3 linked regions of the Phyllobacterium zundukense genome follow. Each later gene encodes a partner of the first gene's protein in a complex. Links are inferred from orthologs where the notes say so. Each region holds a gene or a part of one and is shown in the gene's direction. Other genes may lie near its edges.

Region 1 (5,902 bases):
CTTCCGGATTGGAAAGATAACCGATTTCTACGAGAACGGAGGGAACGTCCGGCGCGCGCAGTACCTGGAATCCGGCAAAGCGATGCGGATTGTTGATCATGTTGACGTCTTTTTTCAGCGATTTCACCACGGTCTTGGCAAAGCTCAACGAAAAAGTATGCGTCTCCCGGCGAGTCAGGTCCATGAGAATGTCGGCAATTTCCGGCGTCTCGTTGTCAAATGTAATCCCTGCGACCGCATCCGAACGATTCTCACGATCCGCCATCGCACGCGACTCGGCATCCGAGGCCTTGTCCGAGACCGTATAAACCGTAGCGCCGCGAATATTGCCCCTGTTGATCGTATCTGCATGGATGGAGATGAAGAGATCGGCTTCATATTGCCGGGCGACTCTCACCCGCTCCGTCAACCGCATAAACTCATCGCCGTTCCGGGTCATTTCAACCCTCAGGCCGGGGAACTTGCTGAGTTCGTCGCGCAGTTGCTGCGCAAACATCAGCGTGACATTCTTCTCCATGATGCCGCTCGCGCTTTCCGCGCCGCTGTCGATACCGCCGTGGCCCGGATCTATCACAACGGTGAACGGCTTTGGCGCCTTGCTGACCTCATTGGGTGCAGCAGCGGCAAGCCGATCGCCTTTCGGTGCTCCTTCGGTCGAAGCAGTGGTGGCATTTTGCGTCTTCAGCGCTTCGGCGAACTGGCGGTCCGATGAAGCGACGAAATCCGCGACAAGCCGGTATCCCGGGCTGCTGTCATTCTTGATGACATTAAGCTGCTCGACGGCAAAAGGGCCTTTGAGCGTGAAAATCAGCCGTGAGCGCTGATCGTCGATTAATCCGTAGCGCACATCCGTAACCAGCCCGCGCGGTTCTGTTGATTTCTTGTCGAAGGCAAAAACGGCTTTGGGCATGTCGATTGCCAGCCTGTGCGGCTGATCAAGCAGCATCGTCGAGACGTCGGGCTCGCGATCGAAATTGATGACGATACGGGTTCGCAGCTCGTCGCCCGCGACCTGATACGTCAGGGCTGCCAGTTCGTCTGCTGCACGCGAAGGCTCGCCCGCCTGTAGAAAGACAAGAAAGCCGATGGCAGCAGCCATGAATATCCGACAGATCACGCTCATCTCTCTTGCCAACAGGTGCGATGCGGGGAGACAGTTCCCGCTGGCACAACTTGTATCAGACGCAGTATGCATTGGCATCCTGCCCAGGACACACTATCTATGACTAATAGGTAAGGAACCATGGTTAATAATGTCTTATGGTACCCTTTGTGCTTGGCGCATCAATGACAGGATTATGAAGAAGTCCTTGTCATAACGCGACACACCTCCTAAAAGCAAAGGTGGGTTACTTCCTGCCCTCCGGAATCAGGCTCTTTGATGTCACGGCAAACGACCGGCTGACAATGAGAACAGAGACACGGAGTGGCAATGGCGAAGATTCGCTGCGGTAACCAAAAAAGAATTTGGCGCGAGCAGACAGGGATTGTCGGCAGCGCTTTTTGTGAACGGCAGATCGCGCAGACAAGGCGCATCGAGCCAGCCCTTTCGAGGGTGTTAACAGTGTCGGCACAGCAGACAAGCGTGCCATTCGTGAGGTCGTTTCGTCAGGAACAGAAATGTTTGCTACAGACGTGATTATAACCGGCTTGCAAGCCGCGGCTGCCCGAGGGCAGCTCCGCGCGATGCCGTGTCTGTCTGTTTCTGCGAACTTAAATAAATCCGGCAAATGTGAAGATACGGCGCCAGGCACCCCGAGGGTTTCCTGGCTGTCCCGCGTTGATAGCATTTCAGCCGGGGAGAAGAATTATAATGTCGGACAAAATGCTAATCGACGCCTCCCACCAGGAGGAAACACGGGTTGTCGTGGTTCGCGGCAATCGAATTGAAGAATTTGACTTTGAATCGGAACATAAGAAACAGATCAAGGGCAATATCTATCTAGCGCGTGTCACACGCGTCGAACCGTCCCTTCAAGCTGCATTCGTGGAATATGGTGGCAATCGCCACGGCTTCCTTGCGTTCAGCGAAATTCACCCCGATTACTACCAGATCCCTGTTGCCGATCGTCAGGCACTGATCGACGCCGAAGCGGAAGCTGCGAGCCAGGACGAGGATCACGAAGAAAACGCGACCGAACAGCGTAGCCGCGATCGCAACGATCGTGGATCGCGCAACCGCCGCCGCGGCCGCCGTGGCCCGCGTCAGAATGATGATTCGGCAAAGCTGGACACTTCGGATGAAGAAAACCCGGCTGCAGGCGAAGCCGGAGACGAGCACGATGCGTCCGGAGAAATCACCGATGGGTCGCAGGATGAATCGTCCTCAAGCGACGAAAGCCATGGGCAGAGCATTGCAGCGTCGATCGACGCCGATGTGATATCGGAAGCCGTCGGTGTCGATACGGACGAAGCGTCCGAAGAAGACACCGAGGAAAGGACCGTATCTGATGCCGGCGAAGGCCGCTCCAGAAGGTCGAGGCATCGGTCGAACGAAGACAAGGACGAGGCGCCGGACGAACTCGACGAGGTTGAGTCCGTTGGAGCCGAGGACGCAATGGAAGAAGTGCCGACGCATCAGCGCTTCCAGCGCCGTCAGTACAATATCCAGGACGTCATCAAGCGCCGGCAGATCCTGCTGGTTCAGGTCGTCAAGGAAGAGCGCGGCAACAAGGGCGCTGCTCTCACCACCTATCTGTCGCTTGCCGGCCGTTACTCCGTCTTGATGCCGAACACGGCACGTGGCGGTGGCATTTCGCGCAAGATCACCAGCATTCAGGACCGCAAGCGTCTCAAGGATATCGTCAAGGATCTCGAAGTGCCGAAAGGTATGGGTGTGATCCTGCGCACTGCCGGTGCCATGCGCACCAAGCCTGAGGTCAAGCGCGACTACGAATATCTGATGCGCCTGTGGGAAAACGTCCGCAGCCTCACCCTCGCCTCGACCGCGCCTACGCTGGTCTACGAAGAAGGCAGCCTGATCAAGCGGTCGATCCGCGACCTGTACAATAAAGACATCACTGAAATCCTCGTTGCCGGCGAAAACGGATACCGCGAGGCCAAGGACTTCATGCGCATGCTCATGCCGAGTCATGCCAAGGTCGTGCAGCCCTACCGGGAACTCACACCGATCTTTGCCCGCAATGGCATCGAAGCGCAGCTGGACCGCATGCTCCAGCCGCAAGTGACGCTGAAGTCCGGTGGTTACATCATCATCAACCAGACGGAAGCGCTGGTGGCGATCGACGTCAACTCCGGCCGCTCGACACGCGAACATTCCATCGAAGATACGGCTTTGCAGACGAATCTTGAAGCAGCGGATGAAGTTGCGCGCCAGCTTCGCCTGCGCGATCTTGCCGGTCTGATCGTCATCGATTTCATCGACATGGAAGAGAATCGCAACAACCGCGCCGTCGAAAAGCGGATGAAGGATTGCCTGAAGGATGACCGCGCCCGCATTCAGGTTGGCCGGATCTCGCATTTCGGCCTTCTTGAAATGTCGCGTCAGCGTATCCGCGCCAGCGTTCTGGAAAGCACGACCCAGGTCTGCGCAATGTGCGGCGGTACCGGTCATGTGCGCTCCGCCTCCTCCATCGCCCTGCATGTCATGCGGTCGATCGAGGAATATCTGCTGCGCCACTCGCAGAACAACATCATCGTTCGCACGACCGTCGCAACGGCACTCTATGTCCTCAACCACAAGCGTCAGAATCTGGCCGATCTCGAAGCACGGTTTGGCCTGACCATCAGCATCGAAGCCGATGACAGCGTCGGTGCCCAGCACTTTGCCATCGACAAGGGTTCCATTGCTCTTGGCCCGATTGTTCCGTTGACGGAGACGCCGACCCTCGGATTCGCCGAGGATTTCGATGAAACCGATCCAGTCATCGAAGATGCAGATGAGGATGTCGTAGAAGCTCAGACGGGCGAATCTGCGAGAATCGCCGACAATGACGATGCGTCGCGCAAGCGCAGACGCAAGCGTCGGCGTCGTGGTGGTCGCGATCGCCAGGACTTCGCGGGCGCTGAGCAAGGTCAGCCTGTTCGTAGCGATGACGACGCGGATGACGCCGATCAGCCCCCCGTGGAAGGCGAAGACGCCGCCGCTACCAAGGCACGCGAGGAAGAAAACGAACGTCGCAAGAAGCGTCGGCGTGGCCGTCGTGGTGGCCGTAAGAACAAGCGTCCCGAAGATGGTGACGATGCCGGCAATCGGGTCATCGCGAAAACGGTTCCGGATGCCGAGCCCGTGTTCGTATCGATTCCTTTGCCGGACTTCTCAAAGGCCAGGCTCGCTGAAGTGACACCCCTGGTTGCGGAAGCACCTGTAGCGCTGCAGGAAGCTGTTGAAGTACCTGGCGTTGAGACAGCGGCAATCGAGGAAGCGCCTGCAAAGAAACCTGCAAAGCGCAAGTCCCGCGCCAAGGCGGCAATCGAGGCGGCTGAAATCGCCGTTGCCGAGGTTCTTGCCGAAGCAGAACCGGAAGCGCCAGCCAAACCGAAACGCGCACCGCGCAAGTCGGCGAGGAAGGTTGAGGCAGTTGTCGAAGAGACGCCTGCCATAGCGGAAGTTGCGGCCAGTACACCTGTAGAAGTACGGCCGGAACCAACGCCGGAGCCCGTTGCCGCGCCCGAACCGAAGAAGATCGAAGAGACCAAGCCTGTCGTTACCTCCTCCACCGCCAAGGAAAAGAAAGCCGAAGGCGAACCCGCACCAAAGCGTGGCTGGTGGCAAAAGAAGGGCTTCTTTTGAGCTTCAAAAACCATGAGTAAGTGAGTTGAAGAACCGGCATCATTGCCGGTTCTTCTTTATGGAGACTCTGTTTATGCTTCCCAATGCCGTAGATTTGTCGACATAGGCTGGCTTCACAAAGTGGGGAGCATCACAGGCCTCTCTTTCTTTCAAAGATCGATTTGGGTACGAATAGGACATGATTGCATTTCATAAGATCAGTTCACGTCAATCGATCATTGCCATGGCGCGCAGCGCGCTCATCATGCTGACTGCAGGCGCGTTTTGCGCCACGCAGACCGCTGTTGCCACAGCGCAGTCAGCATCCGTACCCATTGTCCGCGATGCGGAAATCGAAGCCCTTGTTACTGACTACGCCACCCCAATCATCAAGACGGCGGGTCTGTCCAAACACGCTATCAGCATCGTCTTGGTCAATAACCGCAGCTTCAATGCCTTCGTGGACGGCAGACGCATATTCATCAACACCGGTGCCCTGCTCCAGGCCGAAACGCCCAATGAAATCATCGGCGTTCTCGCCCATGAGGCTGGCCACCTTGCAGGCGGTCACCAGTTCCAGCTGCGCGAACAGCTTGCCAACGCCAAGACGATGGCCGTGGTTGCCAGCCTGCTCGGCATGGGCGCGATGGTCGCTGGCGCTGCCAGCCGCCAGGGCGGCCTCGCACAGGCCGGCGCAGGCATCGCCATGGGTGGCACTGAAGCCGCCATGCGCGGGCTGCTCAATTATCAGCGCACGGAAGAAATGGCGGCAGACCGTTCCGCCATTACCTATCTTGCAAACACCGGCCAATCCGCCAAGGGTATGCTGACGACGTTTGAGCGCTTCTCCAATGCCCTGTCATTGACTGGCACGCGCGCGGATCCCTATCGGATCAGCCACCCTCTGCCGCGGGAACGCATCGCCAATCTGGAAACGCTGGCCCATGCGAGCCCCTATTTCGACAAGCCGGACAGTCCCGCCTTGCAGCAGCGTCACGACCTGATGCGCGGCAAGATCGCAGCCTATACCGGCGGGGGAGCAAGTGTTCTGCAAACTTTCCGCAAGGATCCGAAGAACATTGGTGCACGCTATGGCGATGCCATCGCAACTTATCTCAATGGCTCTTCGCAATCGGCCATGTCCAAGATCGATGCACTGATCAAGGAACA
Region 2 (5,059 bases), 1.2 Mb from region 1 along the record:
TGTTTTGTATCGCCGATCGGTGCTGCGGACAGCGAGGGTGTTATCAGTGCCTTGAACAAGCATTCGAAGTTCATTCGGGGCCGTGCGGCCACTTACCTCAAGCAGATGAAATATATGCCGGAATTCCGTTTCCGCATCGACACGAGCTTCGACAATTACGCCAAGATCGACGCGCTCCTGCGCAAGCCCGAAGTGACGCGCGACCTCACTGATGATGAGGATGATGATGGTGGCGATCCGAATCCGGGGGATGTTCCAGGCCACGGCGACGGCAACGATTGAATGGCCGATAATAAATGACAAGACAGCGCAAGAAAAAGGGCCGTCCGGTTTCCGGCTGGCTGATCTTCGACAAGCCGAAAGGCATGGGATCGACAGAAGCCGTTTCCAAGATCAAATGGCTGTTCAAGGCTGAAAAGGCAGGCCATGCCGGTACGCTTGATCCCCTGGCATCGGGCATGCTGCCGATTGCCCTCGGTGAGGCCACCAAGACTGTTCCCTATGTTATGGACGGTACGAAGATCTATCGCTTTACCGTCGCCTGGGGTGCTGAGCGTACGACAGATGATCTCGAAGGCGAAGTAACCGTAACATCGGATAACCGTCCGGATGAAGCGGCTATCACGGCGTTGCTACCCAAATATACGGGCGTCATCCAGCAGATTCCGCCCAAATTCTCGGCGATCAAGATCGCTGGTGAGCGTGCCTATGATCTGGCACGCGGCGGCGAGGAGATCGAGATACCTGCCCGTGAAGTCGAGATCGACCGGCTGGAATTGGTAGAACGCCCGGATGCCTCGACCGCGATCTTCGAAGTCGAATGCGGCAAGGGCACCTATGTGCGCTCGCTCGCACGCGATATGGGCCGGGATCTAGGCTGTTACGGCCATATTTCGGATTTGCGCCGTATCGAGGTTGCGCCCTTCAATGAGTCCGATTTTGTCACGCTGGCGGAACTCGAGGCTGCCCATCCGCCAGTTCCGACTGAAGAGGAAGGCGAAGACCGTTCCTATGAGCGTCTCGCCGAGCGTTTCTCGGTCATGGATGCGTTCCTGATCGATACGGTTGCAGCGCTGGAAAGCCTGCCCCAAGTTGCCGTCTCTGATGATCAGGCTCACCGCATTCGCATGGGCAACCCTGTGATCCTGCGTGGACGCGACGCGCCCGTCGAAGCCGATGAGGCCTGCGTGACCGCCAAGGGCAAGCTTTTGGCGATCGGTTTCATCGAACAGGGCCAGTTCAAGCCGAAGCGTGTGTTTACGGCGTGAAATCGCCAGAATCATTTGCGGCTGGTAATTTGTCACATTTTCGACTATACGGCCCGCAGCGATAGGCTTTGCCTTCGCTTTAACCGGCCCCCGCTGGACGACATCCCGGCCGTGGGCATCCTGTTTTCCTCTTCAAAAGAAAGGATATACGATGTCGATAACCGCTGAACGCAAGCAGGCAGTGATCTCTGAATATGCAACCAAGCCAGGCGATACCGGTTCTCCGGAAGTCCAGGTTGCCGTTCTGACAGAGCGCATTGTCAACCTGACCGAGCATTTCAAGGACCACAAGAAGGATAACCATTCCCGCCGTGGTCTTCTCAAGCTCGTCTCGACGCGCCGCAGCCTTCTTGATTATCTCAAGAAAGTTGACCAAGGCCGCTACCAGACGCTGATCGAAAAGCTCGGCCTGCGCCGCTAATGCATTAGACCGGCGGGCGCGTCAATCGCTCCGCCGGTCTCTCTCATCCCCCTGGGGATGAACACTACCATGAGACAGATCATGGGGCAGGATTGCAGGCAACTCGGGCAAACGAGTTGCACGTTGTCTTGCCCGTGATTGGTCTGAAACGAAACGGGAGAGAGATGCTGCTATCCAAAAGGATGCGCGTTTTTCCCCACTGAAGGACAAGACATGTTTAATCAACACAAAGTTGAAATCGAATGGGGCGGTCGTCCGCTCATTCTCGAAACCGGCAAGATCGCCCGTCAGGCTGACGGCGCCGTTCTCGCCACCTACGGTGAGACTGTCGTACTCGCTACCGTCGTTTCCGCCAAGGAACCGAAGCCAGGCCAGGACTTCTTCCCCCTGACAGTCAACTATCAGGAAAAGACTTACGCCGCCGGCAAGATCCCAGGTGGCTATTTCAAGCGCGAAGGCCGTCCGAGCGAAAACGAAACGCTGGTTTCGCGCCTGATCGACCGCCCGATCCGCCCGCTCTTCGCTGACGGCTACAAGAACGACACACAGGTTGTTCTGACGGTTATCCAGCACGATCTCGAAAACAACCCCGACATCGTCTCGATGATCGGTGCTTCCGCTGCCCTGACGCTTTCCGGCGTACCTTTCATGGGCCCGATCGGCGCCGCACGCGTCGGCTACATCGGCGGTGAATACAAGCTGAACCCGACCGTTGATGAAATGGTTGAATCGAGCCTCGATCTGGTTGTTGCCGGTACAGGCGATGCAGTTCTGATGGTTGAATCGGAAGCCAAGGAATTGGCTGAAGACGTTATGCTCGGCGCTGTGATGTTCGGTCACAAGAACTTCCAGCCGGTCATCGACGCGATCATCAAGCTCGCTGAAGTTGCTGCAAAAGAGCCACGCGACTTCCACGCAGAAGACCTTTCTGCAGTCGAAGCTGCTGTGCTGACGGTTGCCGAAGCAGATCTGCGCGCAGCCTACAACATCATCGACAAGCAGCAGCGTTATGCTGCCGTCGATGCCGCCAAGGCCAAGGTCAAGGCGCATTTCTTCCCGGAAGGCGTTGAAGAGCCGGAATTTTCTGCAGAGCAGATCGCGACTGTCTTCAAGTCGGTTCAGGCGAAGATCGTTCGCTGGAACATTCTCGACACGGGCAGCCGCATCGATGGCCGTGACCTTTCGACCGTACGCCAGATCGTTTCCGAAGTCGGCCTTCTGCCGCGCACCCATGGTTCGGCCCTGTTCACCCGCGGTGAAACACAGGCCATCGTGGTTGCAACGCTCGGCACCGGCGAAGACGAGCAGTATGTCGACTCTCTGACCGGCATGTACAAAGAAACCTTCATGCTTCACTACAATTTCCCGCCCTATTCGGTCGGTGAAACAGGTCGCATGGGTTCGCCCGGCCGCCGCGAAATCGGTCATGGCAAGCTCGCTTGGCGCGCTATCCACCCGGTTCTGCCTGCCAAGGAACAGTTCCCCTACACGCTCCGTACGGTCTCCGAGATCACCGAATCCAACGGTTCGTCCTCGATGGCAACGGTTTGCGGCACATCGCTGGCTCTGATGGATGCGGGTGTTCCGCTGCTCCGTCCGGTTGCCGGTATCGCCATGGGCCTGATCCTCGAAGGCGAGAAGTTCGCTGTTCTCTCCGACATCCTCGGCGATGAAGATCATCTCGGCGACATGGACTTCAAGGTCGCTGGTTCCGAGAACGGTATCACGGCTCTCCAGATGGACATCAAGATTGACGGCATCACCGAAGAGATCATGAAGGTTGCCCTGGCCCAGGCCAAGGACGGCCGTATCCACATCCTCGGCGAAATGGCGAAGGCCATCACCGAAGGCCGTTCGGAACTTGGCGAATTTGCACCGCGCATCGAAGTCATGAACATTCCGACAGACAAGATCCGTGACGTTATCGGTTCCGGCGGCAAGGTCATTCGCGAAATCGTCGAAAAGACCGGCGCGAAGATCAACATCGAAGACGATGGCACGGTCAAGATCGCATCGTCCTCAGCCAAGGAAATCGAAGCTGCCCGCAAGTGGATCCATTCCATTGTTGCCGAACCGGAAGTCGGCGAAATCTACGAAGGCACGGTCGTCAAGACGGCTGACTTCGGCGCATTCGTCAACTTCTTCGGACCGCGCGATGGTCTCGTCCATATCTCGCAGCTCGCTTCGGATCGTGTTGCCAAGACTTCAGATGTGGTCAAGGAAGGCCAGAAGGTCTGGGTCAAGCTCATGGGCTTCGACGAACGTGGCAAGGTTCGCCTGTCGATGAAGGTTGTCGATCAGGAAACCGGCAAGGAAATCGTTCAGGAAAAGAAGGCTCAGGAAGACGCTGAGTAATCTTCTGGAATAGACTACGATAGAAGCGCGCCCCCGTGGCGCGCTTTTTTCTTGCGACGACATATCTATAGATGGATTTAACTATGGCCCACGGTGCGCTCCAGACGCTCTTTCTGCCCTTCGAAGACGAGATACTGCCTGTGCCAGGTAATGGCGCTCGTTGGTTGTTCCTTGGTGCCGAGGCGGATCGCAATATCGCAAGCGACTGGCACGGTGTCCTGACCTGCCTGCAGCCATTCAAACCCTACTACCTTGCATTGCAGAAGGCCGGCTTTAATGCGGTCCCCCGGTTACAAGGCGAGGAGCGCTTCGATGGCGCGCTGATCCTGATCGGCAAGCATCGCGGCCGCAACGAGGCCTGGCTGGCGCAGGCTTTGAACCAGGTCAATCCCGGCGGAACCATCGTGGTTTCCGGCGACAAGAAGCTTGGTGTCGACAGCTTCCGCAAGACGGTTGAGACCATGGCGCCTGTTACGGACAGACTGTCGAAACACCATGCGGTCGCTTTCTGGTTCACGCGGCCGGAAGAGTTGAATAGCGATAGAATTCAATCGCTTATTGCCGAGCCGACCAGGCTGGAAGATCGCTTCACGACGGGCCCGGGCATGTTCTCGCATACCGCCATCGACAAGGGTTCGGCCTTGCTGGTCAAACATTTCCAAGGGCGGATAAGCGGCCATGTGGCGGACTTCGGTGCCGGCTGGGGTTACCTTGCCAGCGAAGTGCTGAACCAACCGGAGAAACTCAAGTCGCTGGCGCTTTATGAGGCCGATTTCGAGGCACTTGAAGCTGCCAAACAGAACATCTCTGCCGGTGAAATCCCGGTGAGCTTCCATTGGCACGATGTGAATAGTGAAGCAATTACCGAGATTTACGACACAATCGTCATGAACCCGCCATTCCATGCCGGGCGCAGTGCCGACCCGACGATGGGGCAGGGCTTCATTGCAGCCGCTGCGAAACGCCTGAAGCCGGGCGGCAAGCTATTGCTCGTCGCCAACCGGCAGATGCCCTA
Region 3 (5,335 bases), 270 kb from region 1 along the record:
TGACGGGCAAGCGTGGGTTTGGCCTGGAAAATTCACTGCCGGTTTTTGCCGATATTCGCAAGGAACTCGGCCTGCCAACACTGACCGATGTGCATACGGAAGAGCAATGCGCCATCCTTGGCGAAGTGGTCGATGTGTTGCAGATTCCCGCCTTTCTGTGCCGTCAGACCGATCTCCTGATCGCGGCTGCGAAGACAGGCAAGATCGTCAACATCAAAAAAGGTCAGTTCCTCGCTCCCTGGGACATGAAGAATGTTGTGGCGAAAGTCACGGAAAGCGGCAATCCGAATGTCATGGTGACCGAACGTGGTGCCTCCTTCGGCTATAACACGCTCGTCTCAGATATGCGTTCGCTGCCGATCATGGCGAGTTTTGGTACGCCAGTGGTCTTCGATGCGACCCATTCTGTGCAGCAGCCGGGCGGGCAAGGTGGCTCTACCGGCGGTCAGCGCGAATTCGTGGAAACACTGGCGCGTGCCGCCGTCGCCGTTGGCGTTGCAGGTGTCTTCATCGAGACGCATCAGGATCCGGATAATGCACCATCCGACGGTCCGAATATGGTGCCGCTCGACCAGATGCCGCGTCTTCTTGAAAAGCTCCTTGAATTCGATCGGATTGCGAAAGCGGTTTAGTCGCTGTTTTTCGAAGAAAGGCCATCACTGACGGCCTTTTTTCTGTTTTGGTCCACAATTCTTCTTTGTGGGGATTTTCCTTGTCATCTTCATTCGCTATTCAGTGGCCAGCCCAACGCTGCACAATGCTAATTGAAAGGGAAATGCCCCAATGACTGCTATTGTCGATATTATTGGCCGTGAAATTCTGGATAGTCGCGGGAATCCGACTGTTGAGGTCGATGTCATTCTCGAAGACGGTTCCCAGGGCCGTGCAGCGGTTCCTTCCGGCGCATCGACGGGTGCACATGAAGCCGTTGAACTGCGCGATGGTGGACTACGTTATCTTGGCAAGGGCGTGCAGAAGGCTGTCGACGCGGTCAATGGCGAATTGTTCGACGCCATCGGCGGTCTTGAGGCAGAAAACCAGATCCACATCGATCAGACGATGATCGATCTCGATGGTACGCCGAACAAGAGCCGTCTTGGCGCAAATGCGATCCTCGGCGTTTCGCTTGCCGTTGCAAAAGCTGCTGCTGAAGCTTCCGGACTGCCACTTTATCGCTATCTTGGTGGCCCAAGCGCCCACGTGTTGCCGGTGCCGATGATGAACATCATCAACGGCGGCGCCCATGCCGACAATCCGATCGATTTCCAGGAGTTCATGATCCTGCCGGTTGGCGCATCGTCGATCGCGGAAGCGGTACGCTATGGCTCCGAAGTTTTCCACACGCTGAAGAAGCGCCTCAAGGATGCAGGCCACAACACGAATGTTGGCGATGAAGGTGGTTTCGCGCCAAACCTCAAGACGGCACAGGCTGCATTGGACTTCATCATGGAGTCCATCGAAAAGGCGGGTTTCAAGCCAGGCGAAGAAATCGCCATCGGCCTTGATTGCGCCTCGACCGAATTCTTCAAGGATGGCAACTACGTCTATGACGGGGAAAAGAAGTCCCGCGATCCCAAGACCCAGGCAAAATACCTTGCCAAGCTGGTCGGCGACTATCCCATCATCACCATCGAAGATGGCATGGCGGAAGATGACTGGGAAGGCTGGAAATACCTGACTGATCTCGTTGGCAACAAGTGCCAGCTCGTCGGTGACGATCTGTTTGTGACCAATTCGGCCCGTCTGCGCGATGGCATCAAAATGGGTGTTGCAAATTCCATCCTCGTCAAGGTCAACCAGATCGGCACGCTGTCCGAAACGTTGGATGCCGTGGATACTGCGCACCGCGCGGCCTATACCGCGGTGATGTCGCATCGCTCGGGTGAAACGGAAGATTCAACGATCGCCGATCTCGCCGTTGCCACCAATTGCGGACAGATCAAGACCGGCTCGCTCGCCCGCTCTGACCGGGTCGCGAAATACAACCAGCTGATCCGCATCGAGGAAGAGCTGGGACCGCAGGCTCGCTATGCCGGCCGCGCGATTTTCCGCAACGCCTGACACTGAGCGTTCGACGAGCATTGAAATGGCGGGGCTAGTACCCGCCATTTTGCTTGGTCAGGTAGCGGCGGTAATCCCCTGTTAAGCAAAACATAGTCTTATTGGCGGGTGACAAATCGGGCCATCGTGACCTGATTCCGCAACGTTCCGGGTCATCTGCAATGTGGACCAAACAGAGACGAAAAACCAATCGTGGACGCGTGATCGTTCCGCTTCTGGCGGCGATGTTCTTTGCCTATTTCGGCTTTCACGCCTATCACGGCGAATACGGACTCTATTCGGCGATCAAATTGCAGGAACAGACCAAATTGCTTCAGGCGCAGCTTGATGCAGTCACGGCTTCGCGCACAGAGCTTGAACGGCAGGTGCAACTTATGCATGATGGTACGATTGAGAGGGATATGCTAGACGAACAGGCCCGCAAGGCATTGAATGTTTCCCGCCCGGACGAAGTCACAATAATGCGTGGCTCCGGCGATCTTGCTATTAACTGAATTTCGGTTAATCGCCCTTTTCCTCTGTATTTTGAACATCTTATTTGCATAGCACTTATTCGATTCTGCATATTGTAAGTTCTGTCCCTGCTGCTATTCTCATGCGACCAAATCACAGGGAGTGAGATATGGCCACGAGGGCGAAAAAAAGCCCTGCGCGATCCGCGCAGACCTCTGCTGTCAAAGCACCAAAACCAATCCAGTTCACCAAAGAGCAAGAGCTCGAAGCATACCGCCAGATGCTGCTGATCCGCCGTTTCGAAGAAAAGGCAGGCCAACTCTACGGCATGGGCTTCATCGGTGGTTTCTGCCATCTCTACATCGGTCAGGAAGCAGTCGTGACCGGTATGCAGATGTCGCTGAAGGAAGGCGATCAGGTCATCACCGGCTACCGTGATCACGGCCACATGTTGGCTTGCGGTATGAGTGCGCGCGGTGTCATGGCCGAACTGACCGGACGTCGCGGCGGTCTGTCCAAGGGCAAGGGCGGGTCCATGCACATGTTCTCCAAGGAGAAGCATTTCTACGGTGGTCACGGTATCGTCGGTGCACAGGTCTCGCTCGGAACGGGCCTCGCATTTGCCAACCGCTACCGCGACAATGGCAACGTATCGCTGGCTTATTTCGGTGATGGAGCTGCCAATCAGGGCCAGGTCTACGAAAGCTTCAACATGGCGTCGCTATGGAAGTTGCCGGTCATCTACATCATTGAAAACAACCGTTATGCCATGGGTACTTCGGTTTCCCGGGCATCGGCAGAGACCGATTTCTCCAAGCGCGGCATTTCCTTCAACATTCCCGGCATTCAGGTCGATGGCATGGATGTGCGCGCGGTCAATGCAGCGGGCGAAGAGGCTGCCGCCTGGGCACGCTCGGGCAAAGGCCCGATGATCCTGGAAATGCAGACTTACCGGTATCGCGGCCACTCCATGTCGGACCCGGCCAAATACCGTTCCAAGGACGAAGTGCAGAAGATGCGCTCCGATCACGATCCCATTGAGCAGGTGAAGAACCGGTTGATCGAAAAGGGATGGTCCACTGAGGACGATCTGAAGAAGATTGACAAAGACGTACGCGACATTGTGGCTGATGCTGCCGATTTCGCCCAGTCCGATCCGGAGCCGGATGCATCCGAGCTTTACACCGACATTCTGCTCTAAGGGAGGCGTAACAAATGCCTGTAGATATTTTGATGCCAGCGCTCTCGCCTACCATGGAAGAGGGCAAGCTATCCAAATGGCTGAAAAAGGAAGGCGACAAGGTCACCTCCGGTGACATTCTCGCGGAAATCGAAACCGACAAGGCAACTATGGAAGTCGAAGCTGTCGATGAAGGCACAATCGGCAAGATTCTTGTTGCCGAAGGCACGGACGGCGTAAAGGTGAACACTATCATCGCCGTTCTGCTTGGCGAAGGCGAAAGCGCCGATGCCGTCAGCGCGCCGAAAGCTGCCGAAGCGCCTGCCAAGGCGGAAGAAGCGCCGAAGCAGGAAGCAGCCGCTGAAGCACCTGTCGCCTCGGTTCCTGCCGCACCAAAGTCGGAAGTCGTTGCGGATCCGGACATTCCTGCTGGCACTGAAATGGTCTCGACGACCGTCCGTGAAGCACTGCGCGACGCCATGGCGGAAGAGATGCGCCGCGATCCCGATGTCTTCATCATGGGTGAAGAAGTCGCCGAATATCAGGGTGCCTACAAGATCACGCAGGGCTTGCTTGATGAATTCGGCCCGCGCCGCGTCGTTGACACGCCGATTACCGAACACGGTTTTGCCGGTGTTGGTGTGGGTGCGGCGATGACAGGGTTGCGCCCCATCGTCGAGTTCATGACTTTCAACTTCGCCATGCAGGCAATCGACCAAATTCTCAACTCTGCCGCCAAGACACTCTATATGTCCGGTGGTCAGATGGGTGCTCCGATGGTTTTCCGCGGACCTAGTGGCGCGGCATCGCGTGTCGCAGCCCAGCATTCCCAATGTTACGCCGCCTGGTACAGCCACATTCCTGGCCTGAAGGTCGTCATGCCCTATACGGCTGCCGATGCGAAAGGTCTGCTCAAGGCAGCCATCCGGGATCCGAACCCGGTTATCTTCCTCGAAAACGAAATCCTCTACGGCCATTCATTCGATGTGCCGAAGCTTGATGATTTCGTGCTGCCGATTGGCAAGGCCCGCATTCACAAGACGGGCACGGATGTTACGCTCGTCTCCTTCGGCATTGGCATGAACTATACGGTCAAGGCCGCCGAGGAGCTCTCCAAGCTCGGCATCGATGCGGAGATCATCGATCTGCGCACGATCCGGCCGATGGATATTCCCACGGTTATTGAATCAGTCAAGAAGACCGGGCGCTGCGTCACCATCGAGGAGGGTTATCCGCAGTCCTCCGTTGGTACGGAAATCGCTACCCGCGTCATGCAGCAGGCCTTCGACTATCTCGACGCGCCAGTGCTGACGATTGCGGGCAAGGATGTGCCGATGCCTTACGCGGCGAACCTGGAAAAGCTCGCCCTGCCGAACGTCAAGGAAATTGTCGATGCCGTCAAAGCTGTGACCTACACAGCGTAATAGGGAGGAAACCGATATGCCGATTAATATCACCATGCCGGCGCTTTCTCCCACGATGGAAGAAGGCAATCTTGCCAAATGGCTCGTCAAGGAAGGCGATAAGGTTGGACCCGGCGATGTGATCGCCGAGATCGAAACCGACAAGGCGACGATGGAAGTCGAAGCGGTCGATGAAGGCACTGTTGCCAAGATCGTGGTTCCCGCGGGCACTGAAGGT

Evidence for each region.
Region 2: the proteins of BLM14_RS09945 (region 1) and pnp are in contact, whole or in part, in a cryo-EM structure (PDB 9QH0), measured with the Escherichia coli proteins. The link is inferred for Phyllobacterium zundukense from one-to-one orthologs.
Region 3: the proteins of BLM14_RS09945 (region 1) and eno are in contact, whole or in part, in a solved structure (PDB 2FYM), measured with the Escherichia coli proteins. The link is inferred for Phyllobacterium zundukense from one-to-one orthologs.

Annotation. Positions count from the first base shown.
Region 1 is NZ_CP017940.1:1,983,714-1,989,615, forward strand. The notes cover bases 1,465-4,953. They hold BLM14_RS09945 (Rne/Rng family ribonuclease), read left to right. Parts: upstream 1,465-1,813; coding sequence 1,814-4,753; downstream 4,754-4,953. Other genes in these bases: BLM14_RS09950 (M48 family metalloprotease), read left to right, coding at 4,932-4,953. In the rest of the region: BLM14_RS09935 (N-acetylmuramoyl-L-alanine amidase), read right to left, coding at 1-1,099; more of BLM14_RS09950, read left to right, coding at 4,954-5,902. UniProt on the Escherichia coli protein: Endoribonuclease that plays a central role in RNA processing and decay. Required for the maturation of 5S and 16S rRNAs and the majority of tRNAs. Also involved in the degradation of most mRNAs.
Region 2 is NZ_CP017940.1:3,171,555-3,176,613, reverse strand. Bases 1,502-4,473 are described here. They hold pnp (polyribonucleotide nucleotidyltransferase), read left to right. Parts: upstream 1,502-1,902; coding sequence 1,903-4,044; downstream 4,045-4,473. Other genes in these bases: BLM14_RS15920 (class I SAM-dependent methyltransferase), read left to right, coding at 4,128-4,473; rpsO (30S ribosomal protein S15), read left to right, coding at 1,502-1,689. Also shown: 30S ribosome-binding factor RbfA, read left to right, coding at 1-282; tRNA pseudouridine(55) synthase TruB, read left to right, coding at 297-1,268; more of rpsO, read left to right, coding at 1,315-1,501; more of BLM14_RS15920, read left to right, coding at 4,474-5,059. UniProt on the Escherichia coli protein: Involved in mRNA degradation. Catalyzes the phosphorolysis of single-stranded polyribonucleotides processively in the 3'- to 5'-direction. Also involved, along with RNase II, in tRNA processing.
Region 3 is NZ_CP017940.1:1,719,993-1,725,327, forward strand. What follows is about bases 1-2,922. They hold eno (phosphopyruvate hydratase), read left to right. Parts: upstream 1-783; coding sequence 784-2,061; downstream 2,062-2,922. Other genes in these bases: kdsA (3-deoxy-8-phosphooctulonate synthase), read left to right, coding at 1-632; BLM14_RS08505 (FtsB family cell division protein), read left to right, coding at 2,223-2,555; pdhA (pyruvate dehydrogenase (acetyl-transferring) E1 component subunit alpha), read left to right, coding at 2,684-2,922. In the rest of the region: more of pdhA, read left to right, coding at 2,923-3,715; BLM14_RS08515 (pyruvate dehydrogenase complex E1 component subunit beta), read left to right, coding at 3,730-5,118; BLM14_RS08520 (pyruvate dehydrogenase complex dihydrolipoamide acetyltransferase), read left to right, coding at 5,135-5,335. UniProt on the Escherichia coli protein: Catalyzes the reversible conversion of 2-phosphoglycerate (2-PG) into phosphoenolpyruvate (PEP). It is essential for the degradation of carbohydrates via glycolysis.